One region of the Streptococcus rupicaprae genome, then DNA from elsewhere that is predicted to be linked to it. Evidence: predicted binding sites of a transcription regulator. Region 1 holds the regulator's gene; the other holds the start of a gene.
What was found. The regulator NrdR, encoded in region 1, represses ribonucleotide reductase genes. The targets are predictions, from matches to a motif close to ACACNATATATNGTGT.
Positions count from the first base shown of each region.

Region 1 (7,422 bases):
GAGTATAAGTTTGTCAGAGGAGGTTTGTGATGGATCAATACCAATTAGTGATGGATTGCTTAGATAGACTGGGAATAGAGACAGAGCTTGTGGAACATCCACCAGCCTATACGACAGAAGAGGCAGACCGCTATATCGAGGGTATTCCAGGCGTCCGTACCAAGTCCATGTTTTTGACCAATAAGAAAAAGACAGCCTACTATCTAGTTATCATGGATGACCAAAAACGGCTCGACATGGAGAAACTCACGGACCTTCTTGCTACCACGCGTCTGCGAATGGCTTCTACCAATAGCCTAAAGGAGAAATTGGGCATAGAACCAGGTTCGGTTTCAATCTTCGGACTGTTGAATAACCGAGAAAGGGATGTCCAGGTCTTTCTGGATAAGGAAATACTGTCAGAAGACAGAATGAGTTTCCATCCCAATGACAATACCAAGACTGTTTTCTTGTCAACGATAGATATGTTAGATTTCATTGAAAATCAAGGCTATTCTTATCAGGTGATTGATTTGTAGGACTTCCCATAAATGGGTTAGGTTTTTGACATTAAAGATAGAGGCAGGGGCTAGGATCTTCTGCTTTTTTGCTGTCTAATAGTCTTTGACAATCAAAGATAGCTCTTGCCAATTCGCATCGATCGCCTCCGGTTCTATCATCAGCTTGTTTTTTTAAGCTAGATTGATTATAAATACAGAACTTTAGAACGAATCGGCTGAATACAAAAGGGGATAGGTACGATGGTTCTGCCTGTGCACTTCACAAAAGCCTAGCGCTCGGCTTTTGTTATCCGTGGATTTGTGGTAAAATAAGGAGATAATGAATGAGTGAGGGACTATTATGCGGTGTCCAAAATGTAACGGTTTAAAATCTAGCGTGATTGACAGTCGTCAGGCAGAAGATGGCAATACCATCCGTCGTCGTAGAGAGTGTGAAGAATGTGATCACCGCTTCACCACCTATGAACGGGTAGAAGAAAAAACCCTGGTAGTGGTTAAAAAAGATGGTACGCGGGAACAGTTCTCGCGGGATAAGATTTTTAATGGGATTATCCGGTCTGCCCAGAAGCGACCAGTATCCAGTAGCGAGATTGATGAAGTGGTGAACCGAATTGAGCAAAAAATCCGTAGCCAGCACGATGGTGAAGTTGAGAGCGACGTGATCGGAAATCTGGTTATGGCAGAGTTGGCAGACCTTGATGAGATCACCTATGTTCGTTTTGCCAGTGTCTACCGGAGTTTCAAAGATGTTGGTGAATTAGAGAACCTGCTCAAGGAAATTATCAAGGGCAATAAGAAAAAAGGATAAAATTATGCGACCAAACGAGACCTTTTTCTATGTGAAAAACCGACGCACTCATCAGGATATGGAGAGTTTGACGCGCTACTATTTGCCCTTGATCGGCCCTCTGGGATTGTCTCTATATGCCTACCTTATCAGCTTCCAGGATGAGGGAGAAAAGGGCCACTTGTTCAGTGATATCTTGTCTTATCTCAATGTTGGAATGTCTGAATTTGAAAAGAGTTTGGGGGCCCTGACAGCCTTACGCCTGGTTGATTTTGCGCAATTGGAAAATGGTCACTACCGCTTGGTTCTGCATCCGCCTTTAACGGCCTCTTCCTTTTTTGAGCACCAGGTTCTGGTTAATCTTTTGATGAGAAGGTTGGGAGAAAGCAAGGTAGAAAGCTTAAAACCTTCTCCTTTGGCAGCAGCCAAGTCCCTCAACCAGTCCTTGTCTTCTACTTTCAGTCAGGTGGAATCAATCAACATTAAGAAGGAAGAAGGTCCAGAAGATTTTGACTTGGACCATTTTAAGCAGTTGATGGCTCGGGACAATTTACGCTTTGACAAAGAATCTGACGATATTTTGGAACTTTTCCGCTTTTCAGCAAAAGCTCGGAAAACTTGGTATGACACCTACCAGCTCGCTAAGGAAACAGCTGTCGGCCAGGTGATCTCGACCAAGCGCCTCTTTAACAGCTTAGAGGCTCAGTCGGTACCAAATCAAACTTTCTCAGACGCAGAAAAGTCCTTGATTCGCTGGGCAAACAGCCGAGACCCCTTGGGCTTCTTAGCGGATATCAAGCAGGCCAGACAGGCCGTTGTGACAAACTCAGAGCGCCAGCTGATCAAGGAATTGACTCAGCTTGGGCTTCTGGATGGTGTGATTAATGTCGCCCTCTTTTATACTTTTCAAAAGTTAGATAGCGCTAATCTCAATGAAAAATACGCCCTGAAATTAGCCAACGACCTGTCCTATCAGAAGATAGCCAGCGCAGAGGCAGCGATTGCCTATCTACGAGCAGATCGCTCTAAGATAACTGATGCGAAGAGCAAACAGGCCAACTCGAAAAAGACATCAAGCAATGTCCCTGAGTGGAGCAAAGAAAGCTATCGAACAGAGGCGACTCCAGAAGAGTTAGAGAGATTAGAGGCTCTCAGACGTAGAATGTTAGGCGATAAGGAGGTGGAATAATGCAGGCAGTTTCTAGCCAGATGGCCAATCGGCCAACAAAAACAAACAAGACTTATGAGGAATTGAAGGCAGAGATTCTTGCAGACCAGGAAGTTCAAGCCTTTATTACCAAGCATGATATGACAGAGGAAGAAATCCTTCGTTCGGTTTCTAAGTTTTTTGAATTTATCAAGGAGCGAGATAATTACCTAACCAAGTCGGCGGCCTATATTTTAAAGGGTTATCAACCTAAGCTGATCATGAATAAGGGCTACGCTGATGTTAGCTATGAAGAGACTGAGGAACTCCTAGAAGCCGTTTCTCAAAAGGCCATTAACCAGCGTATCAATCTGGTTAATCTTCCCAAGAGCCTTCGCCAGATTTCTGCCAGAGATATGGATTTTAGTGACCCTAATCGCGAAAGTACCTACCTTTATCTGGCTGATTTTGTGGACAGTTACGGCCAGGCTTATCGGCCAGGCCTCTATCTCTATGGCTCTTTTGGGGTTGGCAAGACCTTTGTGATGGCTTATCTGGCTCGCGAACTGTCTGAAAAATGTCAGGTGGCGACCACCTTGCTTCATTTTCCAAGCTTTGCAGTTGATATTAAAAATGCCATCAACACGGGAAGTGTCAAGGCCATGATTGATGAGATCAAGGCGGCACCTGTCTTAGTGCTAGATGATATAGGAGCTGAGCAATTCAGCGCTTGGATCCGTGACGATGTTTTGCAGGTTATCCTGCAACATCGCATGCAAGAAGAGCTACCGACCTTCTTCACCTCCAACTTTAGCTTAGAAGATTTGGAGCGGCATTTTGCCAATGGCAGAGCAGGTGACGAGACCTGGCAGGCCAAACGATTGATGGAGCGAATCAAGTTTTTAGCCCAACCCATGCATCTGAAAGGAGACAACCGCAGATGAACGAAACCATTAAACTCATGAAAAATCATGTGTCTGTCCGTTCTTTTCTTGAGGAAAGCATTCCTGATGATGATTTGACAGCTATTTTGGAAGCTGGCCAAGCGGCATCCAGTTGGAAGAATTTCCAGTCTTACAGCATGATTAAGGTCAGGTCAAAAGAACAAAAGCAGGCTATTTACGACCTAGAACCGCAACCGTGGATACTGACCTGCGATACCTTTGTTATCATGGTAGGAGACCTCCATAGGGCCCAACTAGCGACAGAGAATCACGGAAAATCCTTTTACCCTCAAGGGGTTGAGAACCTTTTGATTACCTCTGTTGATGCAGCTCTGGTCGGTCAGAACATTCTCTTGGCAGCTGAAAGCCTTGGCTATGGCGGGGTCATGATTGGCATGATTCGCCAGTCAGCTGATGACTTGGCAGAACTCTTACAATTGCCTGACCATACTTACCCGATTTTTGGGATTGCCCTAGGTGTGCCTAAGCGTCATAATCCTGTTAAGCCTCGTTTGCCGTTGGCAGCGGTAGCATTTGATGAGGTTTATCAACCGGCAACAGCAGAAGTTATTGTGGATTTCGATCAGGTACAAACAGTCTATGCAGGTGCCCGTCAGACAGAGTTATGGTCTGAGCGAATAGCTCAACAATTTGGTCATCCTGAAAGTCCTGTGACTCAAGAACATTTGATTCGGAAAAAACTTCTCTAAGCGAATCATTCTGTTAACCATTTTTATTGAAAAAATAAAGGAGGCCTCATGGCTTTACCAGTAGTTGCGATTGTTGGACGTCCCAACGTCGGAAAATCAACCTTTTTTAACCGTTTGGCAGGTGAGCGAATTTCCATTGTCGAAGACGTGGAAGGAGTTACCCGTGACCGGATTTATGCCACTGCGGAATGGCTCAACCGTCAATTTTCTATCATTGACACAGGAGGGATTGATGATGTTGATGCTCCCTTTATGGAGCAGATTAAGCACCAAGCGGATATCGCTATGACTGAAGCAGATGTCATTGTTTTTGTTGTGTCTGGCAAAGAGGGGATGACCGATGCAGATGAGTACGTGGCCCGCATCCTCTACAAGACTAATAAGCCCGTGATTCTAGCGGTCAATAAGGTCGACAATCCTGAGATGCGCAATGATATCTATGATTTTTATGCTCTAGGGCTAGGTGATCCTTATCCTGTTTCTTCTGTTCATGGAATGGGGACAGGGGATGTGCTGGATGCTATCGTGGACAATCTCCCTTTACAGACTGAACCTGAAAACCCAGATATTATCAAATTCAGCCTGATTGGCCGCCCAAATGTCGGAAAATCAAGCCTGATTAACGCTATTTTGGGAGAAGAGCGTGTAATCGCCAGTCCTGTGGCGGGAACGACCCGTGATGCTATTGATACCCATTTTACCGATAGTGAGGGTCAAGAGTTTACCATGATTGATACCGCTGGGATGCGCAAGTCTGGAAAAGTCTACGAAAATACGGAGAAATACTCGGTTATGCGGGCCATGCGGGCTATCGACCGTTCCGATGTGGTCTTGATGGTCTTAAATGCCGAAGAAGGCATTCGCGAGTACGACAAGCGGATCGCTGGTTTTGCTCACGAAGCAGGTAAAGGGATCATCATCGTGGTCAACAAGTGGGATACGCTGGAGAAGGACAACCACACTATGAAAAATTGGGAAGAGGATATACGGGACCAGTTCCAGTACTTGTCCTACGCCCCGATCATCTTCGTGTCGGCCTTGACCAAGCAACGCCTCCACAAGTTGCCAGACATGATCAAGACCATCTCTGAAAATCAAAACATGAGGATTCCATCAGCTGTTCTTAACGATGTCATCATGGATGCTATTGCGATTAACCCGACACCGACTGATAAGGGCAAACGCCTCAAGATTTTCTACGCGACCCAAGTGGCGACCAAGCCACCGACCTTTGTTGTCTTTGTCAACGAGGAAGAGCTCATGCACTTCTCCTACATGCGTTTCTTGGAAAACCAGATCCGCAAGGCCTTTGTCTTTGAAGGAACACCGATCCATTTGATTGCTAGAAAGCGGAAGTAAGGTTGAAACGTGATGCAATTTTTTACCAGAAACTTTTGTTCTGGTACTTGGCGATTTATGGCCTACTTCATGTTGGTTGGATGATGTACCTTCATCAGATGGATAGTGAGTGGGGCTTGGTTGTCTATATTCTGATATTTTGGATTCATATTCCCTTGGTTTTGCTTGCTAGTTTCTTCTCCTTTTTGGGGAAACGGTTGAGGAAATCTTGGCTATGGGGCTTGGCTTGTCTTTGTTTTGTCCTGTCAAACGCAGGCTGGATCGGCATGGTCGTCCAAAGTGGTGGAGTATACTATTGGGAATTGCTCTTCTGGAGTCTCACGACCCTGATCCCCATCTATTCTAGCTTTCAACTGACTCGCTTGAGTAAATAGATTAAGAAAGAGAGAAGATTTAGGAAAATTCGTGGTTTTTTCACAAAGCGTGTTACACTAGATAAAAGGAGGGCATTCTGATGAAATTAACGGTTACCTCTTACCAGAAACTCTTATTTCGCTATCTGATTGGGTATTGGCTTATCCAGGTCTTGCTTGCAGTCTTTCTCTTGTTAGTTGAGAGAGGCTGGGGAGGATTTGCCTATGTATGGCTTTTCATTCCCCATCTACCAGTTTTCTTAGTTGGAACGATTTTTTCCTTCTTGGGCAAAAAGACGCAGAATCGCTGGGTTTGGTTGACGGCAGCGATGTTGTTCATCCTCTCCAATGCCTGGTGGATCTATAGTGGTCTGCAAGGAGAAGGCTTCCGTGTGATACTTTATTTCATACCCCTGACCTTTGTCCCCATCTTTGCGACGGTTCAACTGGCGCGATTGACAAAACATTTATAAGAAAAAACATACCTGAAAGTTGAAAGGCTTTCAGGTATGTTTTTTCTTCGATTAGTGCAGGAGGTGCTGTTAGACTTTTATTAAAAATGACCGTTTATGATGAAAAAACGACCATTTATGAAATAAATATTCAAAAAATAGAGAAAAAGACTAAAATAATTCTATAAAGAAGCGAAAAAACATTGAATTAAATAAAAAAGTATAATATAATTGTTTTGTTCAGAATATTTGCTTCTTTCAAAAAATGGAAGGAGGAAACCATATGTTTGATTGGAATAAACTGTTCGGAAGATATAATGGTGGTCGTAAGCCGTAAATAAATTTTAGGAGAATATCTATATGGGGTATCAGAATATAATGGGATTTGCTTCTCTTATTTTACAAATCACGCTGTATCTAGTAACATTCTCTCAAATAAAGGGAGAAAAGCTTGTTAAAAAATTTATATTCTATTTTACAATTATTGAGTTATTTAGGATGTTTATTATTGGAGGAGCTTATTCAGTATTCTTGGTTCCTATAGAATTATATTATTTAAATAAAAAGATTTGTAAGGAGAAGGATATGGAGAAATCAATTTTCTATGCTCTCTATACTTTCTACTTTATCTTTACACTTGTCAATTTCTTTGATCTGTTTTTTAGCGAATTTGTTAATTCATCCATTTTTCATAATCATCAAATGACTTTCTGGTCACTATCTATATTATTGACCTTTTTAACCCATAAAATTTTGTTTCACATATTGAAAATACAGCCTAAATTATTAAGTGATGATGATATTTTTATAAAAGATAAAATTATTCGTCCATTTAATAAGACTTTAAAAATAGCTGTCGGAGTTTTATTGCTTGATTATTACTTAGAAATGTATTTTGATTTTGGCACGGTCTCCCAGTATTCTAAATATCTGATTTTTGCCTATCTTTTCATGATTGTCAGTGTCTTAATTCTGCTTAATAATAAAATTGTAGCTTATCAGGAGGAGATTTTTCAGCGGGAGAAGGAGGAGCAGTATCGGCGCTTGCAGTTGTACACCAATGAGATTCAGACACTTTATCAGACGGTTCGGGGGTTTAAACACGATTATAAAAATATGTTAATCACTCTGAGGGACAGCATTCAGACGGGGGATATTGAGAATGTTAGG
Region 1 covers NZ_JBEPLO010000015.1:54,281-61,702, forward strand. Annotated here, with positions in the region: gene ABID29_RS07525 (prolyl-tRNA synthetase associated domain-containing protein) at 30-518, shown strand; gene nrdR (transcriptional regulator NrdR) at 841-1,308, shown strand; gene ABID29_RS07535 (DnaD domain protein) at 1,313-2,476, shown strand; gene dnaI (primosomal protein DnaI) at 2,476-3,378, shown strand; gene ABID29_RS07545 (nitroreductase family protein) at 3,375-4,088, shown strand; gene der (ribosome biogenesis GTPase Der) at 4,137-5,447, shown strand; gene ABID29_RS07555 (hypothetical protein) at 5,450-5,821, shown strand; gene ABID29_RS07560 (hypothetical protein) at 5,902-6,273, shown strand; gene ABID29_RS07565 (sensor histidine kinase) at 6,613-7,422, shown strand, end outside.

Region 2 (7,422 bases), on a different contig from region 1:
ACCTGCATTGATCCCAACCATAAAGAGAAAGAGCCCCAGAAAGGCAAAGGCAAACCCTGTCAATAGTTTACGTAAGGTCCTGGGATTGAGTTTGAAAACCTTCCGCTGCAAGAGCAACAACAGGATTAATAAGGGGGCAATAACAATGACTGTTTCTTTGGCATAAGTCGGCATTAAACGCATAAACACCGACCAAATGGCTTGTCCATCAACCTGTGCCAACTCCAAATCGGCATGAAAGGTTTTGGTCTTTGAAAAAACATCCAACAGTAAAACGGTCAAGATAGGTCCTGTTGACGCAATGGCAACCAAGCCAAAACTGTCCTTCTCAGATGCTTTACTGTCCTTCTTTAATTTGGAGATGCCTGTTGACAGAGCCAAAATAAAGGGGACAGCCATAATGCCCGTCGTTGATCCTGAAGCATCAAAAGCAATGGCTAAAAATTCCGGGGCTACAAAATAGGACAAGACAAAGATTGACAAGTAAAGGATCAGCAATAATTTATAAAGGGGCAGGTTGAAGAAAATCCTCAGAAATCCCAAGCCTATGGTCACTGCCAAGCCTAGAGAAACGACCACTAGCATGACATTGGCCCCGATTACTCCTCCTGTAACCAGGCTCACTTGACTAGCCAAAACCATCAATCCTGGTTCTGCAATTGAAATCAAAAAACCTAGAAAAACACCTGAAACTAAGACAATCCAAAGACGATTGGACTTAGCTAACGACGTACCCGTCAATCCTCCAAAGGGTGTAATTCCGATATCTACCCCAATCAAAAAGAAGGTCAAACCAAGTACTATCCAAAGATTAGCAATCACAAAGCGCCAGATGACAGCATTTGGTAAGGGTGTCAGCGTAAAATGCAAGACCAGAATTAGTAAGCTAAGTGGTAAGACAGACAGTGTCACTTCTTTGAATTTTCTTCTCAGCAAAACAACCTCTCTTTCTTAAAAGGAATGATGGGATAAAGAGCAACTTATTGGCTTTATTAACTAGTATAACATATTAGGAAGCGTTTTTAAAGTTAGGACTACACTACAAAATATCAGGAACAACTTTAGAACACCTGGCTTCTAGTGGAAAAAACATAGGATTCAATGTCGTCAAAAGTCAGGAAAGACTTGCTATGACTGGTTTTCTTCAATTTAAAAAACACAAAATATAGTAATTTGTCTTTCATTAAAACACTACATCTAGTGTTTTGTGATTGACTTTTATTTTAGAAGTGATATACTAGATAGGTATCAAAAATTGTAATTGAGGTGTCCTTTATGGTAACTGTTTACTCTAAAAATAACTGCATGCAGTGCAATATGACCAAAAAAGAATTGGCTAAATTAGGTGTTGAATTCATGGAAATCAATCTTGATGAACAACCAGAATTCATTTCTCATGTCAAGGATCTAGGCTTTACAGCAGCACCTGTTATCCAGACAGAAACAGACGTTTGGGCTGGTTTCCAACCCTCAAAACTCAAAGCCCTTGCTTAAACCTAAACCAGCAAATAGAAATAAAGGTAAATTATGAGCTTAAAAGATCTCGGAGATGTGTCCTACTTCCGTCTCAACAATGAAATCAATCGGCCAGTCAACGGTCAAATCCCCCTTCACAAGGACAAGGAAGCCCTTGACGCCTTCTTTAGGGAAAATGTCATTCCAAACACTAAAGTTTTCAACAGTATCAATGATAAGATTGATTATCTGATTGCTGAAAACTACTTAGAGAAAGAATTCTTGTCGCTTTACCGTCCAGAATTTCTGACAGAGTTGGCTGACTTCATCAAGGCCCAGAACTTCCAGTTCAAGTCTTTTATGGCTGCTTATAAATTCTATAACCAGTACGCCTTGAAAACCAACGATGGTCGATACTACTTGGAATCAATTGAAGACCGAGTTATGTTTAACGCCCTCTACTTTGCGAATGGCGATGAGGCTCTTGCCAAAAACATTGCCAATGAAATGATTCACCTGCGTTACCAACCAGCTACGCCAAGCTTTTTGAACGCTGGCCGTTCTAGACGTGGGGAATTGGTCTCTTGTTTCCTCATTCAGGTGACAGACGACATGAACTCCATCGGACGGTCCATTAACTCAGCTCTGCAATTGTCCCGTATCGGTGGTGGGGTCGGTATCTCGCTTAATAACTTGCGCGAAGCCGGTGCTCCTATTAAAGGTTACGAGGGGGCAGCTTCCGGAGTTGTTCCTGTCATGAAACTTTTTGAAGACAGCTTCTCCTACTCCAACCAACTTGGGCAACGCCAGGGGGCTGGTGTGGTCTACCTCAGCGTCTTTCACCCTGACATTATCGCTTTCCTTTCCACCAAAAAGGAAAATGCTGATGAAAAAGTGCGGGTCAAGACCCTCTCGCTCGGTGTGACTATTCCAGATAAGTTCTACGAGCTGGTTCGTAAAAATGAAGACATGTACCTCTTCAGTCCTTATTCGGTTGAATTGGAATACGGCGTACCATTCAGCTACCTTGACATCACCGAAAAATACGATGAATTGGTTGCTAATCCACGGATTCGTAAAACCAAGATTAAGGCGCGTGACTTGGAAACAGAAATTTCAAAATTACAGCAGGAATCTGGTTATCCTTATGTTATCAATATTGACACCGCCAACAAGAGCAATCCAATCGATGGCAAGGTTATCATGTCTAACCTCTGTTCCGAAATTTTACAGGTTCAAGAACCAAGCTTCATCAATGACAAGCAAGAATTCGTTAAGATGGGGACAGATATTTCTTGTAACTTAGGTTCAACCAACGTGGTTAACATGATGGAATCCCCTGATTTTGGCTTGTCTATCCGTACCATGACGCGCGCCCTGACCTTTGTGACTGATTCCTCTAAGATTGATGCGGTACCAACCGTCAGAAACGGGAATGATCTTGCCCACACCTTTGGCCTGGGCGCTATGGGCCTCCATTCCTACCTGGCCCAAAACCTCATGGAATATGGCAGTCCTGAGTCAATTGAATTTACCAGCATCTATTTCATGCTCATGAACTACTGGACCTTGGTTGAATCCAATAACATTGCTCGTGAACGTGGCACCACCTTCCATAACTTTGAAAAATCAGACTATGCTAACGGTAGCTATTTTGACAAATACACCACAGGCAAATACCAGCCGACTTCTGACAAGGTTAAGGAACTCTTCAAAGACATCTTTATCCCGTCAGCTCAAGATTGGGAAGAACTTAAAACCAAGGTTATGGCAGATGGTCTTTACCACCAAAACCGCCTTGCCGTTGCGCCAAATGGCTCTATCAGCTACATCAATGATGTGTCTGCTTCGATTCATCCGATTACTCAACGGATTGAAGAGCGCCAGGAAAAGAAAATCGGCAAGATTTATTATCCAGCAGCTGGTTTGTCAACCGAGACTATCCCTTACTACACTTCTGCCTACGATATGGATATGCGCAAGGTCATCGATGTCTATGCTGCAGCAACTGAGCACGTTGATCAAGGCCTTTCCTTGACCCTCTTTATCCGTAGTGAAATTCCAGAAGGCATCTACGAATGGAAAACAGAACGCAAGCAAACCACACGTGACCTGTCTATTCTTCGGAACTATGCCTTCAACAAAGGTATTAAGTCCATCTACTACGTCCGTACCTTTACGGATGACGGCGATGAAGTTGGCGCTAACCAATGCGAAAGTTGTGTTATCTAATACAGATCAGAAAAAGAGGCTGGGACAAAAGTCCTAACCTCTCAATTCATTTTGGATTATCAAGTAAGACGCAGTGGTTGAGTGGGCTCTAATTCGCTGATTTTACCAGCTTTTACAGCCCTACTCAACTGTGTGGAGGTGGGACGACAAAATCAAACCCTTCGGGTTACCGATTTTTGTCCCACTCTCTTTTCTTAACATAATGCTTGAACAATAGTTGGCTATACTTCAACAGTCGCTTAAACAAGAAATAAACAGCTATCCCTAAACTGAGCATGGCGATTACCAAAACTAGCAAACCAAGTTTTTTCACAGACATTGCGCTATGAAAACTAAGCCAGATCATCAGACTGAAAAAGCCTATGCTGGCAACAGCAAATAATAACCAAACGAGAATCTGGAAGCTTCTGGCTAACCAGCTCTCCTGGGGCTTCTCCATCAGAGCATCTGCACCGATAACCAAACCGCTAAAAAGCAACTCTAGAATAAAATCCATGTTTTGCCGCCTGACCTATCATTTTATGATATAATAATACCATACTTCAACAAAAATAGGAGATCCTATGACAACTTATTATAAAGCCATTAACTGGAATGCGATCGAAGATGCCATCGATAAGTCAACTTGGGAAAAATTGACTGAGCAATTTTGGCTAGACACACGCATTCCGCTTTCTAATGACTTAGACGACTGGCGTGGCCTATCTGACCAAGAAAAAGACCTCGTTGGGAAAGTCTTTGGTGGACTAACCCTTTTAGATACCATGCAATCTGAAACAGGTGTCCAAGCCATCCGTCAAGATGTGCGTACCCCTCATGAAGAAGCTGTTTTGAACAACATCCAGTTTATGGAGTCTGTTCATGCCAAGTCCTACTCCTCGATCTTTTCAACCCTCAATACCAAAACAGAAATCGAAGAAATCTTCGACTGGACCAACAGCAATGAATTTTTGCAACGCAAGGCTGAAATCATTAACGAAATCTATTTGAATGGAACAGCTCTTGAAAAGAAAGTTGCCTCTGTTTATTTGGAGACCTTCCTCTTCTACTCTGGCTTCTTTACCCCGCTCTATTACTTGGGAAATAATAAGTTGGCCAACGTTGCGGAAATTATTAAACTCATCATTCGTGATGAGTCTGTCCACGGTACCTACATCGGCTACAAGTTCCAGCTGGCCTTTAACGAGCTTCCAGAAGCGGAGCAAGAAAGTTTAAGAGAATGGATGTATGACCTGCTCTACAAGCTCTATGAGAACGAAGAAGGCTATACCGAGTCGCTTTATGATGGGGTGGGCTGGACTGAGGAAGTGAAGACCTTCCTTCGTTACAATGCCAATAAGGCCCTCATGAACCTGGGCCAAGATCCTCTCTTCCCAGATTCTGCCAATGATGTGAATCCAATCGTGATGAATGGTATTTCAACCGGTACATCAAACCACGACTTCTTCAGTCAAGTCGGAAATGGTTATCTCTTAGGAACCGTTGAAGCCATGCAGGATGATGACTACCTTTACGGATTATAAAGTCCCCCTACTTTCAAAAACTGCACCCAAAAAAGTCAGACAAAAGTCTACCAATTAGGGTGCTTTTCTGATGGCCTTATCTCATAAGGATAAAGGGAAATACTCCAACAAGTTAGCGAGTTTCATCCTCTCTCTCTTTTATTTCAGGCCCACTTCCGCATAATCAATCAAGTGAATTTTAAAGCTTATAAAGCCACTAAAACTGACAATAAGGGCTAAAATATTTTAAAACTTTCCAGAACAAAACTGATCAAAAAATATCAGAAAATTCAAATTCTGGTTGACAAGCTATTTCTTATGTGATAGAATACTCTCATGTTATATCTTCTGACATTAGAAATTTGGAGGAATCTTTATGAGTTTAGTTTCATTTCAAGAGGTCAATAAATATTACGGAGATTTTCAAGCTTTAAAGAATATTAACTTAACTTTTGAAGACGGTCAAGTCATTGTTCTGTTAGGGCCATCTGGGTCAGGAAAATCTACTCTTATCCGCACGATTAATGGTTTAGAAAAAATTGACAAGGGTAACCTAGTGGTCAATGGGCATCAAGTCTCTGGCGCATCAAGCAAAGATCTCATCGATTTACGAAAAGAAGTTAGCATGGTCTTCCAACACTTCAATCTCTATCCACACAAAACGGTTTTAGAAAATGTTACGTTAGCTCCCATCAAAGTCCTTGGTGTCAGCAAGGAAGAGGCTATGGCTAGAGCCGAAAAATACTTAACTTATGTTAATATGTGGGATCGTAAAGACTCATTTCCAACCATGCTCTCTGGGGGACAAAAACAGCGAATTGCTATCGCCCGTGGGTTGGCGATGAAGCCTGAGCTACTTCTTTTCGACGAACCGACTTCAGCCCTAGATCCTGAAACAATCGGTGATGTTCTTGCCGTTATGAAAAAATTGGCCAAGAACGGCACAAATATGATTGTGGTTACCCATGAAATGGGATTTGCTCGTGAAGTAGCAGATCGTATCATCTTCATGGCTGATGGCGAGGTACTGGTTGACACGACCGATGTCAATGGATTTTTTGATAATCCAACTGATCCACGAGCGCAACAGTTCCTCAGTAAGATCATTAACCACACCAGCGAACGTGTCTCCTTGGATGACTAGGAGGGAAAGCTATGAAAAAGAAATTATCTCGTCTGTCACTCTCTTTTTTGGCCTTATTCAGTCTTTTTAGTTGGCTGGTCTTCAGTTATAGTTCTACACAAGCTACTGAAAAGTCTCAATTAGCAACAAGCGACCAGGTAGCTTCTATTGTGAAACGAGGAACCCTTCGTGTTGGTGTTAAACAAGATGTTCCAAACTTTGGTTACCGTGATCCGGAAAGCAATGAATACACTGGTCTTGAAATTGAGATTGCACGAAAAATAGCTGATGAACTGGGTGTAGATATTGAATTGACACCAGTTACCGCACAAACTCGTGGAGCCTTATTAGATAATGGTCAGCTGGATATGGTAATTGCAACCTTTACCATTACAGAAGAACGTAAAAAGCTCTACAACTTCACTACTCCATACTATACAGATGCTAATGGCTTCCTAGTAAAAAAATCGAGTGGTATCTCTTCTTGGGAAGATCTAGATGGTAAAACAATCGGTGTTACTCAGGGCTCTATCCAACAGGGGTTGCTAACAGACCTAGCAATTGATAAGGGCATTTCACTAAACTTTACCGAACTAGGTTCTAACCCAGAGGTTGTTGTCAGCTTGGCAGCACAGCGTGTTGATGCCTTTTCTATTGATAAATCAATCCTCTCAGGATTTATTGGCAAGAGCAATGAAATTCTAGACCTATCCTATAACCCATCCCAGTATGGTATTGTTACCGAAAAGTCTAATACCGATCTACATGCTTATCTAGATGCTTTGGTCATGGAATGGGAAACTGATGGTACTCTCCAAACTATCTATGATACTTATAACCTAAAACCTACATCTATGGAGAGTGACTAGAAAGGAGCTCAATTATGTTATCTAATCTTTTTTCAGCTGAACTTTGGGCTGACTTTCTTAAAGACTGGCCAAAGTTTGCCCAAGGTTTTCTCTTCACAATTGCCATTTCCATCGGTGCACTTCTGTGCGCCATGTTACTGGGCATAGTCTTTGCAATGATGGCTACTAGTAAAAATAAGTGGCTCAGGACTATTTCGCGAATCTATGTCGAATGTTATCAAAACACACCTTTATTAGTTCA
Region 2 covers NZ_JBEPLO010000008.1:11,019-18,440, reverse strand. Annotated here, with positions in the region: gene ABID29_RS04550 (DUF1538 domain-containing protein) at 1-936, opposite strand, end outside; gene nrdH (glutaredoxin-like protein NrdH) at 1,276-1,494, shown strand; gene nrdE (class 1b ribonucleoside-diphosphate reductase subunit alpha) at 1,528-3,687, shown strand; gene ABID29_RS04535 (hypothetical protein) at 3,854-4,183, opposite strand; gene nrdF (class 1b ribonucleoside-diphosphate reductase subunit beta) at 4,251-5,210, shown strand; gene ABID29_RS04525 (amino acid ABC transporter ATP-binding protein) at 5,566-6,333, shown strand; gene ABID29_RS04520 (transporter substrate-binding domain-containing protein) at 6,345-7,181, shown strand; gene ABID29_RS04515 (amino acid ABC transporter permease) at 7,196-7,422, shown strand, end outside.
Region 2: a site for NrdR is predicted at 1,189-1,204, ahead of nrdH (glutaredoxin-like protein NrdH). Genes of this name have one in related genera too.